DNA from 4 places in the Streptomyces sp. NPDC020422 genome. Region 2 is predicted to be linked to each of the others. Evidence: riboswitches for the same ligand, from Rfam matches in the RefSeq annotation. Region 2 holds a riboswitch; each other region holds the start of a gene.

Region 1 (4,789 bases), on a different contig from region 2:
TGGACGACGCCCACGGGGGCGGCGGGCTGATGTGGGACTTCGGGAAGACGCTGGTGAAGCAGGCGGTCGCCCAGCGCTGACGGATTCCCGGTCGGTCTTTTGCCTCTGAGGCAAGAAACTTGCCTCAGAGGCATGATCCTGGCGGAATGGACGCATGGACCACGTCCCCGGGGACCCCTCCCCGGACCCCGCCGCCCCGGGTGCCCACGGCGCCCCCGACGTCCTGCCGGACGTCGCCCCGCAGCTGCGGGCCCTGCGCCGCCGCCGGGGACTCACCCTGGAGGCCGCCGCCCAGCGGGCCGGGCTCTCCCCGGCGCACCTGTCGCGTCTCGAGACGGGGAACCGGCAGCCCTCGCTGCCGATGCTGCTCGCCCTGTCCCGCATCTACGGTACGACGGTCTCCGAGCTCCTGGGCGAGACGCCCCCCGAGCGCGACCCCGTGGTCAGGGCCGGACGCTCCGAGCCGGTCGAGGCCGACGGCTGGATCTACCGCCAGGCCGGCGGTGCCGGCCGAGCCCTGCAGTGCCTGCGGGTGCACGTGCCCCACGCCACCCGCGCCGACATCGTGCGGGTGCACCCCGGCGAGGAGTGGATCCACGTCCTGGAGGGACGCGTACGGCTCGCCCTCGGCGAGGCGGTGCACGTCCTCGATCCCGGGGACAGCGCCCACTTCGACTCGCTCACCCCGCACCGGATCGGCGCCGCCACCCGCTCCGGGGCCGAGCTGCTCTTCGTCCACACCCTGATGCAGAGTCCCGCCGCCGAGCTGTGCCTCGGCGACGGAACCCCGCACCGGCGCTGAACCCTCGAGTGCCTTCTCCCATGGAAAGGACCGATATGTCCGAGACTCCCGCCCACTCCGTACCGGACACCGGCGAAGAGCGCGGTGGCGGCAAGTTCCCCAAGGGGCTCGTGCTCCGCCTCTTCGCCTATCTGATCGCCGGCCACCTCTTCGCGGGCTTCCTCTATCTGCTGTTCGCCATGGGCGGCAACCAGTAGCCGTAGCCGCCGGGGCCCCGGATCCGGGGCCCCGTGGGCGTCCTAGGCCTCGGCGAGCAGCCGCTCGCGCAGCCGCTCCCGGGTCTCCGGGGCGAGCTGCAGGCCCTTCGCCAGGTAGGCGTCCACCGAACCCCAGGTCCCCTCGATGGTCTCGAAGGCGGCCCGCAGATACTCCACCCGCGCGTCGAAGAGCGGGCTCAGCAGCTCCATCACCTCGGGCGACATCGCGTCCTGGGCGGTGGAGCTGCGCTGCACCTTGTAGCGGCGGTGCGGCTCGTTCGACTTCACGTAGTCCGTCTCGATCGCCTCGCGCTCCACGCCGACGGCGAGCAGCGTGACCGCGATGGACAGACCGGCGCGGTCCTTGCCGGCCGCGCAGTGCATCAGGGCCGGGACGCTGTCCTCGGCCATGGCGTGCAGGATCCGGCTGTGCTCGACCGTCCGCTGCACGATCATGGTCTGGTACGACTCGGACATCCGGGCCGCGGCCTTGCCGTCGCCCAGGATCTCCCGCAGCTGGGCCAGGTCGCCGGAGCGCACCAGCTTCCAGAACTCCTTGCCGTCGGCCGGGTCGTTGAGCGGTATGTTCACGTTCCGCACGCCGGGCAGCTCGACGTCCGCGCCCTCGATGCGCCGGTCGGCCTCGTTGCGGAAGTCGAAGACGGTGTGCAGACCGAGCGTGGCGAGAAACGCCGCGTCCTCCGGCGTGGCGTGCGCCAGATGGCCGCTGCGGAAGAGGCGTCCGGCGCGCACGCTCCGGCCGTCCACCGTCGGCAGCCCGCCGAGGTCGCGGAAGTTGCGTACGCCGGTCAGCTCGGGCTCGGTCGTCGCTTGCGTCACGGATGCTCCTGGTCTCGAGATCGGTTCCTGGGGCAATCATCCAGATGAGAGGCCCCGACCGCACCCCCTCGGGCAGGAATGAGCGATCTGTCCGAATTGAGGGCTTAGGGGTAACGCGCCCTGGTACGGGGAGAGATGGGAAACGGCGCGTGAGCAGCGTCATAAACGTGACGGACCGTGGCTGATCGTCTTTTCCAAATTCCCTTCCGGAAAGGGGAATCGAGGGACCGTCATCCACGGAGGGTGACCGTAATTCCGGCCGGAAATCATGTGGACGCCGGTGCGGTGAAAACAGTGGCTTGTTCGCGCCTGCCCGCCTCGTCTAGCGTCGCGCTCACTCCGGACGGACCGCCTAATCCTGCCGCCGACCGGAATCCGCACTCACCCGTACGAGGCAGGAGCGGGGGACCCAGGTAGTACGCCGATCCCTCCGAGAAGGACGGCTAGGGGTGAAGTCGCGCGACCGCGCGGCCGGACATCTCCAGTCCGAACCCGACAGCTCACCTCGCAGGCGACGGAGAGGAATGCGCCATGCCCGCGAAGGGTAAGCACCGCCGTCCCAAGGTCAACCCGATCACCCGCGGGTTCGTCGCCGCCGGCACCGGTGGCGCCGTCGTCGCCCTGCCGCTCATCGGCGCGACCGGCGCGCAGGCCGCCGAGCAGGCCGCCCCCGCCGTGACGGCCCCGCAGGCCGTCGCCGCCGCGACCCCGGCGAAGGCCCCGGCCGCCGCCGCCACCCCGAAGGCGTACACCGTCGTCCGCGGCGACTACCTGTCGAAGATCGCCGCCGAGCACCACCTGGCCGGCGGCTGGCAGAAGCTCTACAAGGACAACCGCCAGGTCGTCGGCGAGGACCCCTCGCTGATCCTCCCCGGCATGAAGCTCACCCTGGGCGCCAAGAACACCGCCAAGGCCCACGCGCCGAAGGCCACCGCCCCCGAGCGCCACTCCCAGAGCGGCAGCGGCGACGGGGCGCGCGCCTCCCGCAGCAGCGAGCGCTCCTCGGCCGCCGCCCCGGCCTCCTCCTCCGCGGCGTCCTCCTCTTCCTCCTCGTCGTCCTCTTCCTCGGCGTCCGGCACCACCTCCTCCTCCGGCTGGGTCGCCCCCGTCGCCGGCGGCGGCATCTCCACCCCGTACCGCGCCTCCGGCTCGATGTGGTCCTCCGGCTACCACACCGGCGTCGACTTCATCGCCTCCTCCGGCACCACCGTCCGCGCGGTCGGACCCGGCACCGTCTACTCGGCCGGCTGGGGCGGCGCCTACGGCAACCAGATCGTCATCCAGCACGCCGACGGCACCTTCTCGCAGTACGGCCACCTGTCCTCGATCTCCGTCTCCGCCGGCCAGACCGTGACCGGTGGCGAGCAGATCGGCCTGTCCGGCTCGACCGGCAACTCCACCGGCCCGCACCTGCACTTCGAGATGCGCACCGGGCCGGAGTACGGCTCCGACATCGACCCGCTGGCCGTCCTGCGCCAGCACGGCGTCGGCATCTGACACACCCCGCGTCGCTCCCGGAGGCCCGGCACCCAGGTGCCGGGCCTCCGGGCGTATTCCGGCTTGGGGGAATCTTTATCGGTGGCATATATCACCCGCCGTCAACCCCTCCTTACGGTCGCGTAGGTCACATACGTAAGGGAAAGATGTGCTCCCGTGGCAGACGATTCGAGATCAACAGACAAGAACGCATTCGGGTCGTACGCGGCGATCGGTGACAGCTTCACCGAGGGCGTGGGAGATCCCGGGCCCGACGGGACGTACGTCGGATGGGCGGACCGGTTCGCGGTCCTCCTGGCCGACCAGCTGCCGGAGAACGACGCCTTCCGCTACGCCAACCTGGCGGTGCGGGGGCGCCTTCTGGACCAAATCGTCGCGGAGCAGGTCCCGCGGGCGAAGGAACTCGCCCCCGACCTGGTGACCTTCTGCGCGGGGGGCAACGACATCATCCGCCCCGGAACCGACCCCGACGACGTGGCCGAGCGCTTCGAGCGCGCCGTCGCCGACCTGACCTCCGCCGTGGGCACCGTGATGGTGACGACCGGCTTCGACACGCGTGACGTGCCCGTCCTGAAGCACCTGCGCGGGAAGATCGCGACCTACACGGCGCACGTGCGGGCCATCGCCGACCGCTACGACTGCCCGGTGCTCGACCTGTGGTCGCTGAAGTCCGTCCAGGACCGGCGCGCCTGGGACGACGACCGGCTCCACCTGTCGCCCGAGGGGCACACCCGGGTCGCGCTGCGCGCCGCCCAGGTCCTCGGTCTGCCGGTGCCGGCCGACCCTGACCAGGCCTGGCCGCCGCTGCCGCCCCGCGGCACCCTGGAGGTCCGCAAGGACGACATCCACTGGGCGAAGGAGTACCTGGTCCCCTGGATCGGGCGCCGGCTGCGCGGCGAGAGCTCCGGCGACCACGTCGAGGCCAAGCGCCCCGACCTCATGCCGCTGTAGGCGGTCGCAGGCGCGCACGCCTCCGCGGGCGTGCGGGAAGAGGGGGTCGAGGACCGTCCGGTCCTCGGCCCCCTCTTCCCGTGCCGGCGCCCCCGTCCGCGTCCGGTGAGGTGAAGGCGGCCGGGCCGTCAGGAGTGGCGCTGCGCCGGTGCGGGCGGGGGCTGGTGGGATGTGCGCCGACAACCATCCCCGAAGGGACCGCCCATGACGCCCCGTCACCCCCTCCGCACCCCCACCCGCACCCCCGCCCGTACCGTGCGCGCCCTCGCCGTCGGCGCCGCGCTCGGCGGGCTGCTGCTCGGCGCCGCGGCCCCGGCCGTCGCCGCCGCGCCCACCTCGGGCCGTCCGGCGGTGGAGACCGCCGCGCCCACCACCGTCACGGTCAGCGGGACCGGCCGGGCGTCCGCCGCGCCCGACGTGGCCGTGCTCTCGATCGGCGTCGAGGCGACCCGCAAGACCGCCAAGGAGGCGATGGCCGCCCAGAGCACCGCGGCCAAGGCGC
Region 2 (4,789 bases):
CGCCGGTGGTGGCGGGCTGGGCGATGAGGCGGTTGCCCAGGTGCATCAGGCGCTCGGCGGTCTTGCGGCCCTCCTGGCGGGGGCCCGCGGTCTGGAGGTTGGTCGCGGCGTAGCCGGGGTGGGCCGCGGCCGCGACGACGTCGGATCCGGCGGCGGCCAGCCGGCGGGAGAGTTCGTGGACGAAGAGGAGGTTGGCCGTCTTGGATCGGCCGTAGGCGATCCAGCGGCGGTAGCCGCGCTCGGCGTTGAGGTCCGTGTGGTCCAGGTCGGCGAGGGCGTGGAAACCGCTGGAGAGGCTGACCACACGGGCGCCGGGGGTGCGCAGGAGCAGGGGCATCAGCAGGCCGGTGAGGGCGAAGTGGCCGAGGTGGTTGACCCCGAACTGGGTCTCGAAGCCGTCGGCGGTCCGGCCGTGGGGCAGGGCCATGACGCCCGCGTTGTCGACGAGGAGGTCGAGCTTCTCGTTGCGCGCGGTGTGGTCGGCGGCGAACTCCCGCACAGAGGACAGGTCGCCCAGGTCGAGGGGTGCGAACTCTGCCGAGGCGGCCGGGACTTCGGCGCGGAGGCGGGCGAGGGCCGTCTCGCCGCGGGCCCTGTCGCGGCAGGCGAGGACGACACGGGCTCCGGCGCGGGCCAGTTCGCGGGCGGTGACGTAGCCGATGCCGCTGTTGGCCCCGGTGACGATCGCGGTGCGTCCTCGCTGGGAGGGGATGTCCTGCGCGTTCCAGCCCGTCATCTCCGGACGCTCCTCTTCGTCTCGGCGGCGCCAGAGCGCCACTACCGCGGGTAACAGCATCCTAGGCGCGGCTGGGCGCCCCTCAGCGCAGCGGCGTGCGGTGCAGGGTGACCAGGAGGCGCCAGACCCGCTGTGCGATCTCCTCGGGGCCGGCCTCGATCAGGCCGTGCAGCCAGTCGGCGAGCACGCCGGCGAAGGTCGCGGCCACCGCCGAGGCGATCAGGTCGGGCTCCGGCGCGCCGGCCAGGGCGCGCTCGGTCCGGCTGCGGGCCCGCAGCTCCTGGTGGAGCACGCGTCCGAGCGGACCGCTGCCGCCCGGGCTCAGCAGTTCCCGGTAGAGCCCGGCGTGCGGGGTGAGCCGGTCGAAGAAGTCACCGAGCGCGGGGGGCGCGACGGCCGGGTCGGGCACCCCCCGCCAGGCGTGCAGGGAGTCGACGGCGTCCCGGACGATATCGGCGCAGGCGTCGGTGGCGAGCGCCTCCAGGTCGGCGTAATGGAGGTAGAACGTGGCACGGCCGACCCCCGCACGCCGCACCAGCGCGGCGACGCTCACCTGCGCGAGCGGGGTGTCCGCGCACTCCTCCAGGAGCGCCCGGCGCAGCTTCGCCCTGGTCCGCTCGGCCCGCGGGTCGGAGGCCGCGTCGCTCATCCGGCCGTCATCCGGCGAGCAGGACGGCGCCGAGCGCCAGCGCGCCGGGAAGCGCCTGCGCGACCAGGATGCGCCGGTTGGCGGTGAAGCCGCCGTACAGCCCGGCGACGAGCACACAGGCCAGGAAGAAGACCTGGACCCGGAACCCGGTCGGGTCGTCCGCGATCAGGCCCCAGACGAGACCGGCCGCCAGGAAACCGTTGTAGAGCCCCTGGTTCGCGGCCAGCGCCGCGGTCGCCCTGGCCATCTCGGGGTCGAAGCCCGACAGTCCCCGACCGGGGCCCTTCTCCCACAGGAACATCTCCAGAACCAGGATGTACGCGTGCAGCGCCGCCACCAGGGCGACCAGCCCGTTCGCCACCACATCCATCAACGCCTCCACTCCTCGACTTCCTGGACAGGTGTCCACCATACCTGGACACCTGTCCATGAAGCTCCCGGAGGAGCGTCAGTAGGCGCTGTTGACGTTGTCGATCGAGCCGTACCGGTCGGCGGCGTAGTTGCAGGCGGCCGTGATGTTGGCGACCGGGTCGTACAGGTCGTAGGCCGTGCCGGCCACGTGGTACGCCTGGAACGTGGGCTCGATCACCTGGAGCAGGCCCTTGGAGGGGGTGCCGGCGAGGGCGTTGGAGTCCCAGTTGTTGATGGCCAGCGGATTGCCCGAGGACTCGCGCATGATGTTGCGGTAGATGCCCTCGTACGTGCCCGGGATGCCGTGCTTGGCCATGATGTCGAGGGACTCGCGGATCCAGCCGTCCAGGTTGTTCGCGTACGAGGAGACCGCGGCGGCCCGTGCCGGAGCTGCGGCCTGCACCACGGCGGCCGACTGCGCGGCCGGCTGGGCCGCCGGGAGCGCGGCGGCGCTGGAGGCGGCGCTCGCGGAAGCCGGGCGCGCGGCCTTGGCGTGCGCGGGCTTGGCGTGCGCCGAGTGCCTGGCGTTCAGGGTGAGCTTCAGGCCGGGACGGATGAGCCCCGGGTCGTCGCCGACGGCGGCGCGGTTGTCGCGGTAGATCTTCTTCCAGCCGCCGCTCACGTGGTGCTTCCGGGCGATCTTCGAAAGCGAGTCGCCGGCCACCACGGAATAGTGGACCGGGCCGCCCTTCGACACCGACCGCACCGCCTGTGCGACCGCCGCCTTTTCGACTGCGACGGAATGAACCGCCGCGGCGGACGGGGCCGCCTGCGGGGTCTCGGCCGCCGCGCCGGTCGCTCCGGCCAGGGGCAGGGCGAGCGCGGCGCTGCCGGTGATGCCGACGACGGCGATGCCGCGGGCGAGCGGGGTGTTCTTGGGGCGGCGGTGCTTCCCGTGTCCACGCATGGCGAGTTCCTCTCCTTCGCCTGCGAGGTGAGCTGTCGGGTTCGGGCAGGAGCTGCCCGGCCGCGTGGCGCGGCTTCACCCCGAGCCGTTCCCGGCGGACCGGGACGGCGGCGAACCTGGGTCCCCCGCTCCTGCCGTACGTGTGGGTGAGTGCGGTTGCCGGGCGGCGGCAGGATTCGGCGTTCCGTCCGGATGAGGCGTGACCGTAGGCGAAGGCGAACGGCGAGAACAAGGGCTCAATTCGCAAACGCAAGCAGATCTTTTTCGGGGCGGAAAAGGATCGACCCCCGCCACCCCGCCCACCGCGCCAACTGTTTTCCGGGAGGCCTCATATGACGTGCCGCCAGGACCGCCGACGCCCACCTCACCGTGATTCAGATCACCGGGGCAAACTTAATCGGACATGTCCGGATCCGATGGGTATCGACGGTTACGAGACCCTGCTCGTGCTCCGCTCGAACCAGCCGCTGAAGCCCTCGGAATCCTGCCGCCCGTGCTCCGCTCTCCGCAGCACCCGTTCCGCCTCCGCCCGCCAGGTCGCGGCGTCCGCGCGGGGCGGCGGGAGGAAGGCTCCGCGCCCGGCCGCGTCCGCGGCGGCGCCGAAGAAGTCGCCGCCCTTGCGTCGGACGTCGTCCGTCCCCCACGCCCGGCCGGAACCGTGCCGGGGCACCTTCTGCAGATGGGGGATGTGCTTGGCGCAGTGGATGTACGCCTCCTCCACGGTGATCTCCACCCAGATCACGGCACGTCTGCCCGGTACGGGGTCGACCGCGAGCCCGGGGTGGTCGCGGCGCATCACCTCGTCGGCGACGGTCCGGGCCGTGCCGTTGACGTGGAGCCCGATGCGGTCCCGGAGGAAGTCGACCATCAGGATCCCCACGTGCGGGTTCTCCTCGATGTTGCCGACGCTGGCCTGCACCCCGTTCCCCCGGTACTCGGGGTAGGCCAGCCGCCGCTCGTCCAGGACGTGCAGGAAGCCGGGCGGGCCCGCCCGGAAGGTGTTGTCGCAGGCGCCGTGCCGGTCGGCGGTGGCCAGGAAGAACATCTCCTGGCGCGCCACGAACTCCCGCATCCGGGGGTTGAGCCGGTCGAGGACCTGCTCGGCGTAGAACCGGTCGGCGCGCTCGGCGGTGCCCGTGCGCAGCTGGACCAGGTGCTCGCCGTCGCTGCCCGGGCGGACGGTCCTCGGGGCCGGCGGCTGCCGCGTCCCGGTGTGCTCGAAGGTGCTCAATTCCTCGCCCCGACCAGTTCGTCGATGGAGTCGTGCCGTATGCGGTGGGTGGGGATGCCGATGCCCACGAGGGCGTCGACACCGCGACGGATCATGCCGGGCGGGCCGGACAGATACGCCTCGTACGTGTGCCACGGGCCGAACTCGCGCACGGCGCCCGGCAGACCGCCGGACAGCATGTCGCCCGGGGCGTCGTCGACGACCGGCCGGACCGAGAGCCAAGGGTGCGACTGCTGCAGCCGCAGCATGGTGTCGATGTCGTACAGGTCGTCGTTGCTGCGGGCGCCGTAGAACACGTCGACACAGCGGCGTCTGCCGTGCTGGGCCACGTCCTCGATGAGCGCCTTGATGGGGGCGATGCCCGTACCGCCGCCCAGGCACAGCAGCCCGTTGTCGGTGGCGTGGTCGACGGTCATCGAGCCCGCCGGGGGGCCGAGCCGGATGACGTCACCGGGCCGTGCCTTGTGGACCAGCGCGTGGGAGACCCAGCCCGCGGGCACGGCCTTGACGTGGAAGGAGAGCATCCCGTCGGAGCGGGGCGCGGAGGCGAAGGAGTAGTGCCGCCACACCCGCGGCCACCACGGCGTCTCCAGGGCGGTGTACTGCCCGGCGCGGAAGGGGTACGGCTGGTCGGGGCGGACGGTGACGACGGCGACGTCCGGCGTGCGCATCTCGTGGGCGACCACCTCGGCCTGCCACCAGGCGGGCGCACGGAGCTCGTCCTGGGCCGCCGCGTCGATCATGATCTGGGAGATCGTGGTGTACGCGCCAACCCAGGCGGCCTCGGTCCTGGGCCCCCAGCTGTCCGGGGCGTGCTGGGACAGCGCCCCGATCAGGCACTCCCCGACGGCCGGG
Region 3 (4,789 bases), on a different contig from region 2:
CCTCTGGTACGACGTCGGCTCGCGCCACGAGGTCGCCGGCCGCACGGGTCTCGCCCACCTCTTCGAGCACCTGATGTTCCAGGGCTCGAAGCAGGTCCACGGCAACGGCCACTTCGAGCTGGTGCAGGGCGCCGGCGGCTCGCTCAACGGCACCACCAGCTTCGAGCGCACCAACTACTTCGAGACCATGCCCGCGCACCAGCTGGAGCTCGCCCTCTGGCTGGAGGCCGACCGCATGGGCTCGCTGCTCGCGGCCCTGGACGACGAGTCCATGGAGAACCAGCGGGACGTCGTCAAGAACGAGCGCCGCCAGCGCTACGACAACGTGCCCTACGGCACCGCGTTCGAGCGCCTGACCGCCCTCGCGTACCCCGAGGGCCACCCGTACCACCACACCCCGATCGGCTCCATGGCCGACCTGGACGCCGCCACCCTGGAGGACGCGCGGAACTTCTTCCGCACGTACTACGCGCCGAACAACGCGGTCCTCTCGGTCGTCGGCGACATCGACCCGGCGCAGACCCTCGCCTGGGTGGAGAAGTACTTCGGCTCCATCCCCGGCCACGACGGCAAGCCCGAGCCGCGTCCCGGCGAGCTGCCCGAGGTCATCGGCGGGCAGCTGCGCGAGGTCGTCGAGGAGGAGGTGCCGGCCCGCGCGCTGATGGCCGCCTACCGGCTGCCGCACGACGGCACCCGCGCGTGCGACGCCGCCGACCTGGCCCTGACGATCCTCGGCGGCGGCGAGTCCTCCCGCCTCCACAACCGCCTGGTCCGCCGCGACCGCACCGCCGTCGCCGCCGGCTTCGGCCTGCTCCGGCTGGCCGGCGCGCCCTCGCTGGGCTGGCTGGACGTCAAGACCTCCGGCGGTGTCGAGGTGCCGCAGATCGAGTCGGCCGTCGACGACGAGCTGGCCCGCTTCGCCGCCGAGGGCCCGACGCCCGAGGAGATGGAGCGCGCGCAGGCGCAGTTGGAGCGCGAGTGGCTCGACCGGCTCGGCACGGTCGCCGGCCGCGCGGACGAACTGTGCCGTTACGCGGTGCTGTTCGGCGACCCCCAGCTGGCGCTGACCGCCGTGCACCGGGTCCTCGACATCAGCGCCGAGGAGGTGCAGGAGGTCGCCAAGGCCAAGCTGCGCCCGGACAACCGCGCGGTCCTGGTCTACGAGCCGGTGAGCGCCGACAGCGACGAGGAAGAGGGAACGGACCAGTGACCGACGCTGCCGCGTCTTTGACGAGCATGACCTTCCACCCGCAGCCCCGGCCGGGCCAGGCCAAGCCCTGGGCCTTCCCGGCCCCGGAGCGCGGCGCGCTGGACAACGGCCTGACCGTGCTGCGCTGCCACCGCCCCGGCCAGCAGGTGGTGGCCGTCGAGATCTCCCTCGACGCCCCGCTGGACGCCGAGCCCGAGGGCCTGGACGGCGTCGCCACGATCATGGCGAGGGCGCTGTCCGAGGGCACCGACCAGCACACCGCCGAGGAGTTCGCCGCCGAGCTCGAGCGGTGCGGCGCCACCCTCGACGCGGCCGCCGACCACCCGGGCGTCCGGGTCTCCCTCGAGGTCCCGGTCTCCCGGCTGCCCAAGGCTCTCGGTCTGCTCGCCGAGGCCCTGATCGCCCCCGCGTTCGAGGAGTCCGAGGTCGAGCGCCTGGTGCGCAACCGGCTCGACGAGATCCCGCACGAGACGGCCAACCCGGCCCGCCGCGCGGCCAAGCAGTTCTCCAAGGAGCTGTTCCCGGCGTCCGTGCGCATGTCCCGGCCGCGCCAGGGCACCGAGGAGACCGTCGCCGCGATCGACGCCGCCGCGGTCCGCGCCTTCTACGAGGCGCACGTCCGGCCCTCCACGGCCACCGCCGTGGTCGTCGGCGACCTCACCGACGTCGACCTCGACAAGGTGCTCGCCGAGACGCTGGGCGCCTGGACCGGCACCCCGGCACAGCCGCGGCCGATGCAGCCCATCACGGCCGACGACACCGGCCGGGTCGTCATCGTCGACCGCCCGGGCGCCGTCCAGACGCAGCTGCTCATCGGTCGCGTGGGCGCCGACCGGCACGACCGCGTGTGGCCGGCCCAGGTGCTCGGCACGTACTGCCTGGGCGGCACCCTCACCTCCCGGCTGGACCGCGTCCTGCGCGAGGAGAAGGGCTACACCTACGGCGTGCGGGCCTTCGGCCAGGTGCTGCGCTCCGACGGCCAGGGCAACGGCGCGTCGATGCTCGCCATCAGCGGCTCGGTCGACACCCCCAACACCGGTCCGGCACTTGACGACCTGTGGAAGGTGCTGCGCACCCTCGCCGCCGAGGGCCTCACGGACGCCGAGCGCGATGTCGCCGTGCAGAACCTGGTGGGGGTCGCGCCGCTCAAGTACGAGACGGCCGCCTCCGTTGCGGGCACCCTCGCCGACCAGGTCGAGCAGCATCTCCCGGACGACTACCAGGCGCAGTTGTACGCGCGGCTCGCCGAGACGGGCACCGTGGAGGCGACCGCGGCCGTGGTCAACGCCTTCCCGGTGGACCGGCTCGTGACCGTGCTCGTCGGTGACGCGTCGCAGATCGAGGAGCCCGTGCGGGCCCTCGGCATCGGTGAAGTGACGGTCGTGACCGGCTGATTGAGCCGCTGTCACGCCAATGAGGGGCCCCGACGACCTGGTTCGTCGGGGTTCTCCTTTTTGTCCGTATTGCCGATAACTAATACCTAATGCCCTGTGGCATGTCTTACAAACGCGCGTGTCTGTTTGGCGATTGACTGAAGATCGGCCTAGCGTCGGTCCGGCTGTCCGCCCGTTGTACTACGCCGCATCCGCGGCAACGGACAGTCATCGCCGAGTCCCCGAAGGCGCGAGCCTGGGGAGCCGGGGACCCATATGAAGTCCCTGGGGTGAATCGGACGCCTTCGCCAGTGCGGAGGGGTCCGTAGGAGACCTTCCTGCTCCGAACCCGTCAGCTAACCCGGTAGGCGAGAGGGAAGGAAAGGATCAGCCACTTCATGGCGTTCACCCGTGCCACCGGGAAGCATCGTGGACCGAGCCGACTGGCGCGTCGCGGCGTGGGTATCGCCGGTGTGGCGACCCTGGCGACCACCGGCGTCATCGGAACCCTCGCCTCCCCGGCGCTCGCCGCCGACACGGAGCCCGCGTCCCCCGAGGACACCGGCCTCACGCAGGTCGTCACCGCCGAGTCCCTCGCCGACCGGGTCGACGCCCAGGCCGCCGCCCAGGAGAAGGAGGCCGTCGAGGCCGCCGCCCGGGTCAAGGCAGCCGCCGAGGCGAAGCGCAAGGCCGAGGCCCGCGCCAAGGAGATCCGTGCCGCCAAGGAGCGCGCCGCCCGCGAGGCCGAGCGCAAGCGCCTGGCCTCCTTCCAGCTCCCCGTGGCCGGCTCGTACGTGACCACCGGCTACAAGACCGGCGGCTCGCTCTGGTCCTCCGGCAGCCACTCCGGCATCGACTTCCACGCCGCCTACGGCAGCACCGTCGTCGCCGTCGGTTCCGGCACCGTCGTCGAGGCCGGCTGGGGCGGTGCGTACGGCAACAACATCGTCATCAAGATGAACGACGGCACGTACACCCAGTACGGCCACCTCTCCTCGATCGGCGTCTACGTCGGTCAGCACGTGACCCCGGGCGAGCAGATCGGCGTCTCCGGCTCCTCCGGCAACTCCACCGGCCCGCACCTCCACTTCGAGGCGCGCACTAGCCCCGAGTACGGATCGGACATCAACCCGATCAGCTACCTCCGCGCGCGGGGCGTCAACGTCTGACGTGTGAATCCTGTGAAGAAGTCCCGGCTCGAACGAGCCGGGACTTCTTTTTTATGCCTGTATTACCGGGCGGCATCGGAAATTCCGGCGTCCTGCAATAGAGTCGCCGAACAGGCGCCACTCGACGGGGTTTCGCGCGGATTAATACGGAGGTCGGACATGCGTGTTCCCGCGCACTCGGTATGCACGGCGATCCGGGACGACATCGTCTCCGGGGTCTTCCCACGCGGTGCCCGGCTGACGGAGGAGCAGCTAGCCCGTCGGTACGGGGTCTCCCGCGTCCCGGTCCGCGAGGCCCTGCGCACCCTGGAGTCCGAGGGCTTCGTGGTCACCCGCCGCCATGCCGGCGCCCATGTCGCCGAGCCCACCGAGCAGGAGGCGGCCGACCTGCTCGACGTGCGGACCCTGCTGGAGCCGCTGGGCGCCGCACGGGCCGCCCAGCGCCGCACCGAGGCCCACCTCAAGGTGCTGCGCGGCCTGGTCAGGCTGGGGCAGGAGCGGGCCAGGAGCGGCCAGGGCGAGGATCTGCGCTCGCTGGGCGCCTGGTTCCACGAGACCCTGGCCCAGGCCTCCGGCAGCCCGCCGCTCACCGCGCTCCTCACCCAGCTGCGGCACAAGATCGCCTGGATGTACGCGGTCGAGCCCGACGGCAAGCCCGTGGAGGCCTGGGCCGAGCGCGGCGCGATCGTCGACGCCGTCGCGCGCGGCGACGCCGAGCGGGCCCGCGCGCTGACCGCGCTGCACGTCGAGCGCGCCCTGCCGCTGTACCGGCCGAAACGGCCCGAGCGCGCGCGTGTGAGGGTTTCGCAACATGTCGTAAACACCGCGGGTCCGCGGAATTAACGCCGGCACCGTATACAAGAGGAAGGTAATGGGGAGGCGCAATTCGCGCTGCTCGAATTCGACGTTCCCTCGGTTCCCCTTCCGTGGCGCGCCGGTGCGCGCCCGTATCGGCCGGGAAATGCAAAGAGCCGCACCCACCGGAATTCCGGCGGATACGGCCCTTCGTGTGATCCGTCGTCGGGGAGGAGACGGGT
Region 4 (4,789 bases), on a different contig from region 2:
AGTCGTCCTCGAACAGCGGGTCCTCGATGGAGACCAGCGGGTACGCGGAGACGAGCTCCTCGTAGTACTCGGTCATCTCGGCGGCCGAGCGGGCCTTGCCCTCGAACTCGTACTTGCCGTCCTTGTAGAACTCGGAGGCGGCGCAGTCGAGCGCGAGCGCGATGTCCTTGCCCGGGACGTAGCCGGCCTGCTTGATGGCCTCGACGATGAGGTCGAGCGCGGCGCGGTTGGAGTCCAGGTTCGGGGCGAAGCCGCCCTCGTCGCCCAGGCCGGTGGACAGGCCCTTGGTCTTCAGGACGGACTTGAGGGTGTGGTAGACCTCGGTGCCCCAGCGCAGGGCCTCGGAGAAGGACTCCGCGCCGATCGGAGCGATCATGAACTCCTGGATGTCCACGTTGGAGTCGGCGTGCGAGCCGCCGTTCAGGATGTTCATCATCGGAACGGGCAGCAGGTGCGCGTTCGGGCCGCCGAGGTAGCGGAAGAGCGGCAGGTCGGAGGCCTCGGAGGCGGCGTGCGCCACGGCGAGGGAGACGCCGAGGATGGCGTTGGCGCCGAGGGAGGACTTGTCCGGGGTGGCGTCCAGGTCGAACATCGCCTGGTCGATCAGGCGCTGCTCGGTGGCGTCGTAGCCGACGAGCTCCGGGCCGATCTGCTCGATGACCGCGAGGACGGCCTTCTCGACGCCCTTGCCCTGGTAGCGGTTGGGGTCACCGTCGCGAAGCTCGAGGGCCTCGAACGCACCGGTGGAGGCACCGGACGGAACGGCAGCACGGCCGGTGCTGCCGTCGTCGAGGCCGACCTCGACCTCGACGGTGGGGTTGCCTCGGGAGTCCAGGATTTCCCGGGCTACGACGACGTCGATGGACGGCACGAGCATCTCCTTCTGGGATGTGACGCTGGTTGTGACGCATGCGGCAAGGTCTCGTTCGCCTTGCGACAAGAGCCTAACCGGCTCGGGGGCTCCGGCCAGCCGGGCGCCCGCCCGCTGGGACGAAAAAGGACCCAAGGGCATGCATCTGAGGACGAAAGACCCCTTACTACTGATCGGTAGGGGCCGGGGCGACCACGGAACGGGGAAACCCCGGCCCGGAGCGCACGGGGGAAGGGCACTCCGGACCGGGGTGGTCACTCACCGCGGGAGGGTCGGCAGGCTCACTTGAGGTGGAGCTGCTGGCCCGGGTAGATCAGGTCGGCGTTGTCGACGACGTCCTTGTTCAGCTCGAAGAGCTTGGCCCAGCCGCCCTTGACGCCGTGCGCCTGGGCGATCTTGCCGAGGGTGTCGCCGGCGACGACCTTGTACTCGCCGTCGCCCTTCTTGACCTTCTTGCCGGTCGGGGTGGTGACGGTCTTCTTCGACTCGGTCTTCTCGGGCGCGGTCCGCTTCGGCGCCTGGCGCTGCTCGCTGCGGGTCGTCGGCTGCTCGGTGGAGCGCTGCGACGAGGAGGAGGAGCTCGAAGAGGAGCCGGAGGAGTTCGACGAGGCGGAGCCGCCGTCGTAGGAGGCGCCGGAGAGGCCCACGCCACAGCTCGGCCACGCGCCCTTGCCCTGGCCGGCCAGGACCTTCTCGGCGATGGCGATCTGCTGCGACTTCGAGGCCTGGTCGGCGGTCGAGGCGTAGGCGGTGCCGCCGTACGCGGCCCAGGTGGAGGCCGAGAACTGCAGGCCGCCGTAGTAGCCGTTGCCGGTGTTGATGGACCAGTTGCCGCCGGACTCGCACGCGGCGACGGCGTCCCACTCGGAGCTGGTGGCGGCCGAGGCGGTGCCGGCGGTCATCAGCGGGGCCGCCACGGCGACACCGGCGACGCCGGCGAGGGCGACGGCGCGGGTGGCCTTGGAGGGACGACGGTGTTTGCCCTTGTTGCCGGAAAACAGCATGGGAATTCTCCTCACCGACGCCTACGAGGTGAGCTGTCGGGTTCGGGCGAGTGAGTTGCCCGGCCGCGTGTCCTTGCACGCGGCTTCACCCCAAGCCGATCGTCGGCCGTCTGTCTCAACGGCCGGGGCCGGCACTTACCTTGGGTCCCCCGCTCCTGCCTTCGGCGCTTGACGCGACGACTTCCCCTCGGCCGGCGGCAGGATTCGGCGTACCGGTCGACGGGGCCCGCGGTGGCGAGCGGTCACGACCGTAGACACAGACCCCGCGGAAGTTCAAAGACCATCAACCCGGAGAAATCGCCCCTACTTGCACCCCGATGCCGGGTGTTTGCGCAGGTGAGGGGCGACACGAGCAAAGTTTGCGGACGTGACACGCCCGTTCGGCAAGAGAGACCCATGTCTCACTGGCTCATAACGGACATTCAGCCTCTAACTACCCCTCAGCCGAGGCGCCGTCAGTCTTCAGCTCAAGGCTCTGACCAGGGAGAATGAGGTCGGGATCGGCACCGACCGTCTTCTTGTTGGCGTCGTAGAGGGCGGTCCACCCACCGGGGAGCGCGTTCTCCTGCGCAATGTCCGACAGACTGTCACCCGGCTTGACGGTGTATTCGTCGACCTTGTCCGCTTGGCCGGTCTTGTCCGACTTCCCTGTCGTAGCGGCGTCCCCCGCCGTGGAGTCGGCGCCGGTCGCGTCACCCGTCGCCCCGTCAGTCGGGGCCGCGTGCCGTCCGGGTTCGGGTGCGGTGTCCGGCTTGCCCGGTTCCTCCGACGCCGCGTCACCGCGGTGCTTGCCGGTGCCGGGAGTGCTCGAATCCGGCGTACCGGGCGTAACCGTCTCATCCGGCGAACCGGGCGTCACCGTCGAACCGGGCGTGGCAGGGGTCCCGGGGGTGGTCGGAGTCGCGGGCGCGGTCGTGGTGCCGGCCGACGGGGTGGCCGGGGCGGCGGGGGTCGTGGGCGCGGCCGGGACCGCGGGGCTCGCCACGGAGCCGGAGGGAAGGCCGTCCGTCCGGTTGGACTCGGCGACCGGACCGGTGGACTCCTTGGGCTGCACGGCGGGCCCCGGGACGACGGCCGGCTTCCTGCCGTCGTTCTCCAGACCCGCGATCGGGGCACAGGTGGCCCACTGGGTGTCTCCCGCGGCGAGCGCCTTGTCGGCGATCGCGATCTGCTGCGCCCGGCTGGCGAGGTCGGCGCTCGGCGCGTACGCGAGGCCGCCGTGGCGCTCCCAGCTCTCCTGGGTGAACTGCAGACCGCCGTAGAGGCCGTTGCCGAAGTTGGCGCTCCACGCGCCGCCCGACTCGCACTCGGCGACCCGGTCCCAGGTCGGGGCGTCGGCGGCGGAGGCGGAGCCGGTGGCGAGCAGCGGCAGGGCCATGGCCGAACCGGTCACGCCCGCCGCGACGACGAGCGCGGGGGCCTGGCGGGGTCTGCGGTGACGACCGTTACCGGAGCGCATACGGAGGGCCTTTCGCGTGACTGCTGAGACTGGGGTGGAACGTAGCGGCATTCGAACGTGAGTCACAAGTCGATGCAGCGGAGATCACGCGAAGATCACATTATTGATGGTCCGTCAGTTCTGCGCCTCTTTGTGGGAAGGCGTGAACTCGACCGGAAGCGTGCGCAGGCCACGCATGATCAGCCCACCGCGCCACCGCAGTTCCTCCGGATCGGCCCCAAGTCGCAGGTCCGGCAGGCGAGTCAGGAGCGTCGCCAGCGCCGACTGCCCCTCCAGCCGGGCCAGCGGCGCCCCCAGGCAGTAGTGGATGCCGTGCCCGTACCCGAGGTGCTGGTTGTCGCGCCGCGCCAGATCGAGGGTGTCGGGCTCCTCGAAGCGCGCCGGGTCGCGGTCGGCGGCCGCGAGGACCACCAGGACCGGGTCGCCGGCCGGGATCTCCTGCCCGCCGATGGTCAGCGCCTCGGTCGCGAACCGCCAGGTCGCCAGCTCCACCGGTCCGTCGAACCGCAGCAGCTCCTCGACCCCGGTCTCCAGCAGCCCGGTCTCCCCCGCCGCGAGCGAGTCCTGCAGCCGGGCCCGCTGCTCCGGGTGGCGCAGCAGCGCGTACACACCGTTGCCGATGAGGTTGACCGTGGTCTCGAAGCCGGCGAAGAGGAGGATGAAGGCCATCGCCGCGGCCTCGTTCTCGGTGAGGTGCTCGCCGTGGTCGGAGGCCCTGATGAGTCCGGAGATCAGGTCGTCCCCCGGGTCCTCGCGCTTCTTGTGGATCAGCTCCAGCAGATAGCCGCGCATCTTCTTCACCGAGCGCGCCACCCCGCCGCGCGGCCCGCCGCCGTGCCGGATCATCATCCCGGCCCAGTCCCGGAAGTCGTCCTGGTCCTCGCGCGGCACACCGAGCAGGTCGCAGATCGCGTAGATGGGCAGGGGGAAGGCGAACTCGTGGATCAGGTCCGCGCTCCCCCGCTCGGCGAAGCCGTCGATGAGCCGGTCCGTCAGCTCCTGCACCCGCGGGGCGAACTCGGCGACCCGGCGCGGGGTGAACGCCTTCGACACGAGCCGCCGCAGCCGGGTGTGGTCCGGCGGGTCGATGTTGAGCAGGTGGGTCATCAGCTCGGCCTTGCGCTCGCCCGGGATGCCCGTCTTGCCCTTGGCGTGCGCCGGCTCGTCGTGGTGCGCCGGGTTCTTCGAGAGCCGCTGGTCGGCGAGCGCCTGCCGGGCGTCCGCGTACCGGGTCACCAGCCAGGCCTCCACCCCGCTGGGCAGCTTCGCCCGGTGCACCGGCGCGTGCTCGCGCAGCCAGGCGTAGGCGGGGTACGGGTCGGTGGCGAACTCCCAGGTGAAGAGCTCGGGGGCGGGCGGCGGAACGGAGGCGGCGGGGGGCTGGTCGGGCATGCTCCCGACACTAACCCCCCGCCGTGGCGGGACCGCGCGGCCCCGGCCCCGCCCGGGCTCACA

The links. Region 2 has a riboswitch for cyclic di-AMP ahead of ACH414_RS32770 (transglycosylase SLT domain-containing protein). Riboswitches for the same ligand answer to the same signal wherever they lie in the genome.
Region 1: it holds a riboswitch for cyclic di-AMP, as region 2 does, so the genes downstream of both, ACH414_RS21175 (peptidoglycan DD-metalloendopeptidase family protein) here and ACH414_RS32770 (transglycosylase SLT domain-containing protein) in region 2, are expected to answer to the same signal.
Region 3: it holds a riboswitch for cyclic di-AMP, as region 2 does, so the genes downstream of both, ACH414_RS29450 (M23 family metallopeptidase) here and ACH414_RS32770 (transglycosylase SLT domain-containing protein) in region 2, are expected to answer to the same signal.
Region 4: it holds a riboswitch for cyclic di-AMP, as region 2 does, so the genes downstream of both, ACH414_RS27545 (transglycosylase family protein) here and ACH414_RS32770 (transglycosylase SLT domain-containing protein) in region 2, are expected to answer to the same signal.

The regions. Positions count from the first base shown of each region.
Region 1 is NZ_JBIRVJ010000007.1:340,674-345,462, forward strand. Features, by position in the region: gene ACH414_RS21155 (aspartate aminotransferase family protein) at 1-80, shown strand, start outside; gene ACH414_RS21160 (helix-turn-helix domain-containing protein) at 155-802, shown strand; gene ACH414_RS21165 (DUF6126 family protein) at 838-999, shown strand; gene ACH414_RS21170 (tyrosine-protein phosphatase) at 1,042-1,839, opposite strand; cyclic di-AMP (ydaO/yuaA leader) riboswitch at 2,212-2,366, shown strand; gene ACH414_RS21175 (peptidoglycan DD-metalloendopeptidase family protein) at 2,371-3,336, shown strand; gene ACH414_RS21180 (SGNH/GDSL hydrolase family protein) at 3,493-4,287, shown strand; gene ACH414_RS21185 (SIMPL domain-containing protein) at 4,492-4,789, shown strand, end outside.
Region 2 is NZ_JBIRVJ010000016.1:25,066-29,854, reverse strand. Features, by position in the region: gene ACH414_RS32785 (oxidoreductase) at 1-736, opposite strand, end outside; gene ACH414_RS32780 (TetR/AcrR family transcriptional regulator) at 819-1,385, opposite strand; gene ACH414_RS32775 (DUF1304 domain-containing protein) at 1,393-1,755, opposite strand; gene ACH414_RS32770 (transglycosylase SLT domain-containing protein) at 1,834-2,703, opposite strand; cyclic di-AMP (ydaO/yuaA leader) riboswitch at 2,708-2,862, opposite strand; gene ACH414_RS32765 (pyridoxamine 5'-phosphate oxidase family protein) at 3,134-3,934, opposite strand; gene ACH414_RS32760 (globin domain-containing protein) at 3,931-4,789, opposite strand, start outside.
Region 3 is NZ_JBIRVJ010000012.1:128,617-133,405, reverse strand. Features, by position in the region: gene ACH414_RS29460 (M16 family metallopeptidase) at 1-1,210, shown strand, start outside; gene ACH414_RS29455 (M16 family metallopeptidase) at 1,237-2,604, shown strand; cyclic di-AMP (ydaO/yuaA leader) riboswitch at 2,806-2,969, shown strand; gene ACH414_RS29450 (M23 family metallopeptidase) at 2,982-3,752, shown strand; gene ACH414_RS29445 (GntR family transcriptional regulator) at 3,912-4,595, shown strand; gene ACH414_RS29440 (HPr family phosphocarrier protein) at 4,789-4,789, opposite strand, start outside.
Region 4 is NZ_JBIRVJ010000010.1:290,206-294,994, reverse strand. Features, by position in the region: gene eno (phosphopyruvate hydratase) at 1-877, opposite strand, end outside; gene ACH414_RS27545 (transglycosylase family protein) at 1,153-1,875, opposite strand; cyclic di-AMP (ydaO/yuaA leader) riboswitch at 1,879-2,052, opposite strand; gene ACH414_RS27540 (transglycosylase family protein) at 2,309-3,334, opposite strand; gene ACH414_RS27535 (cytochrome P450) at 3,449-4,726, opposite strand; gene ACH414_RS27530 (LamG-like jellyroll fold domain-containing protein) at 4,785-4,789, opposite strand, start outside.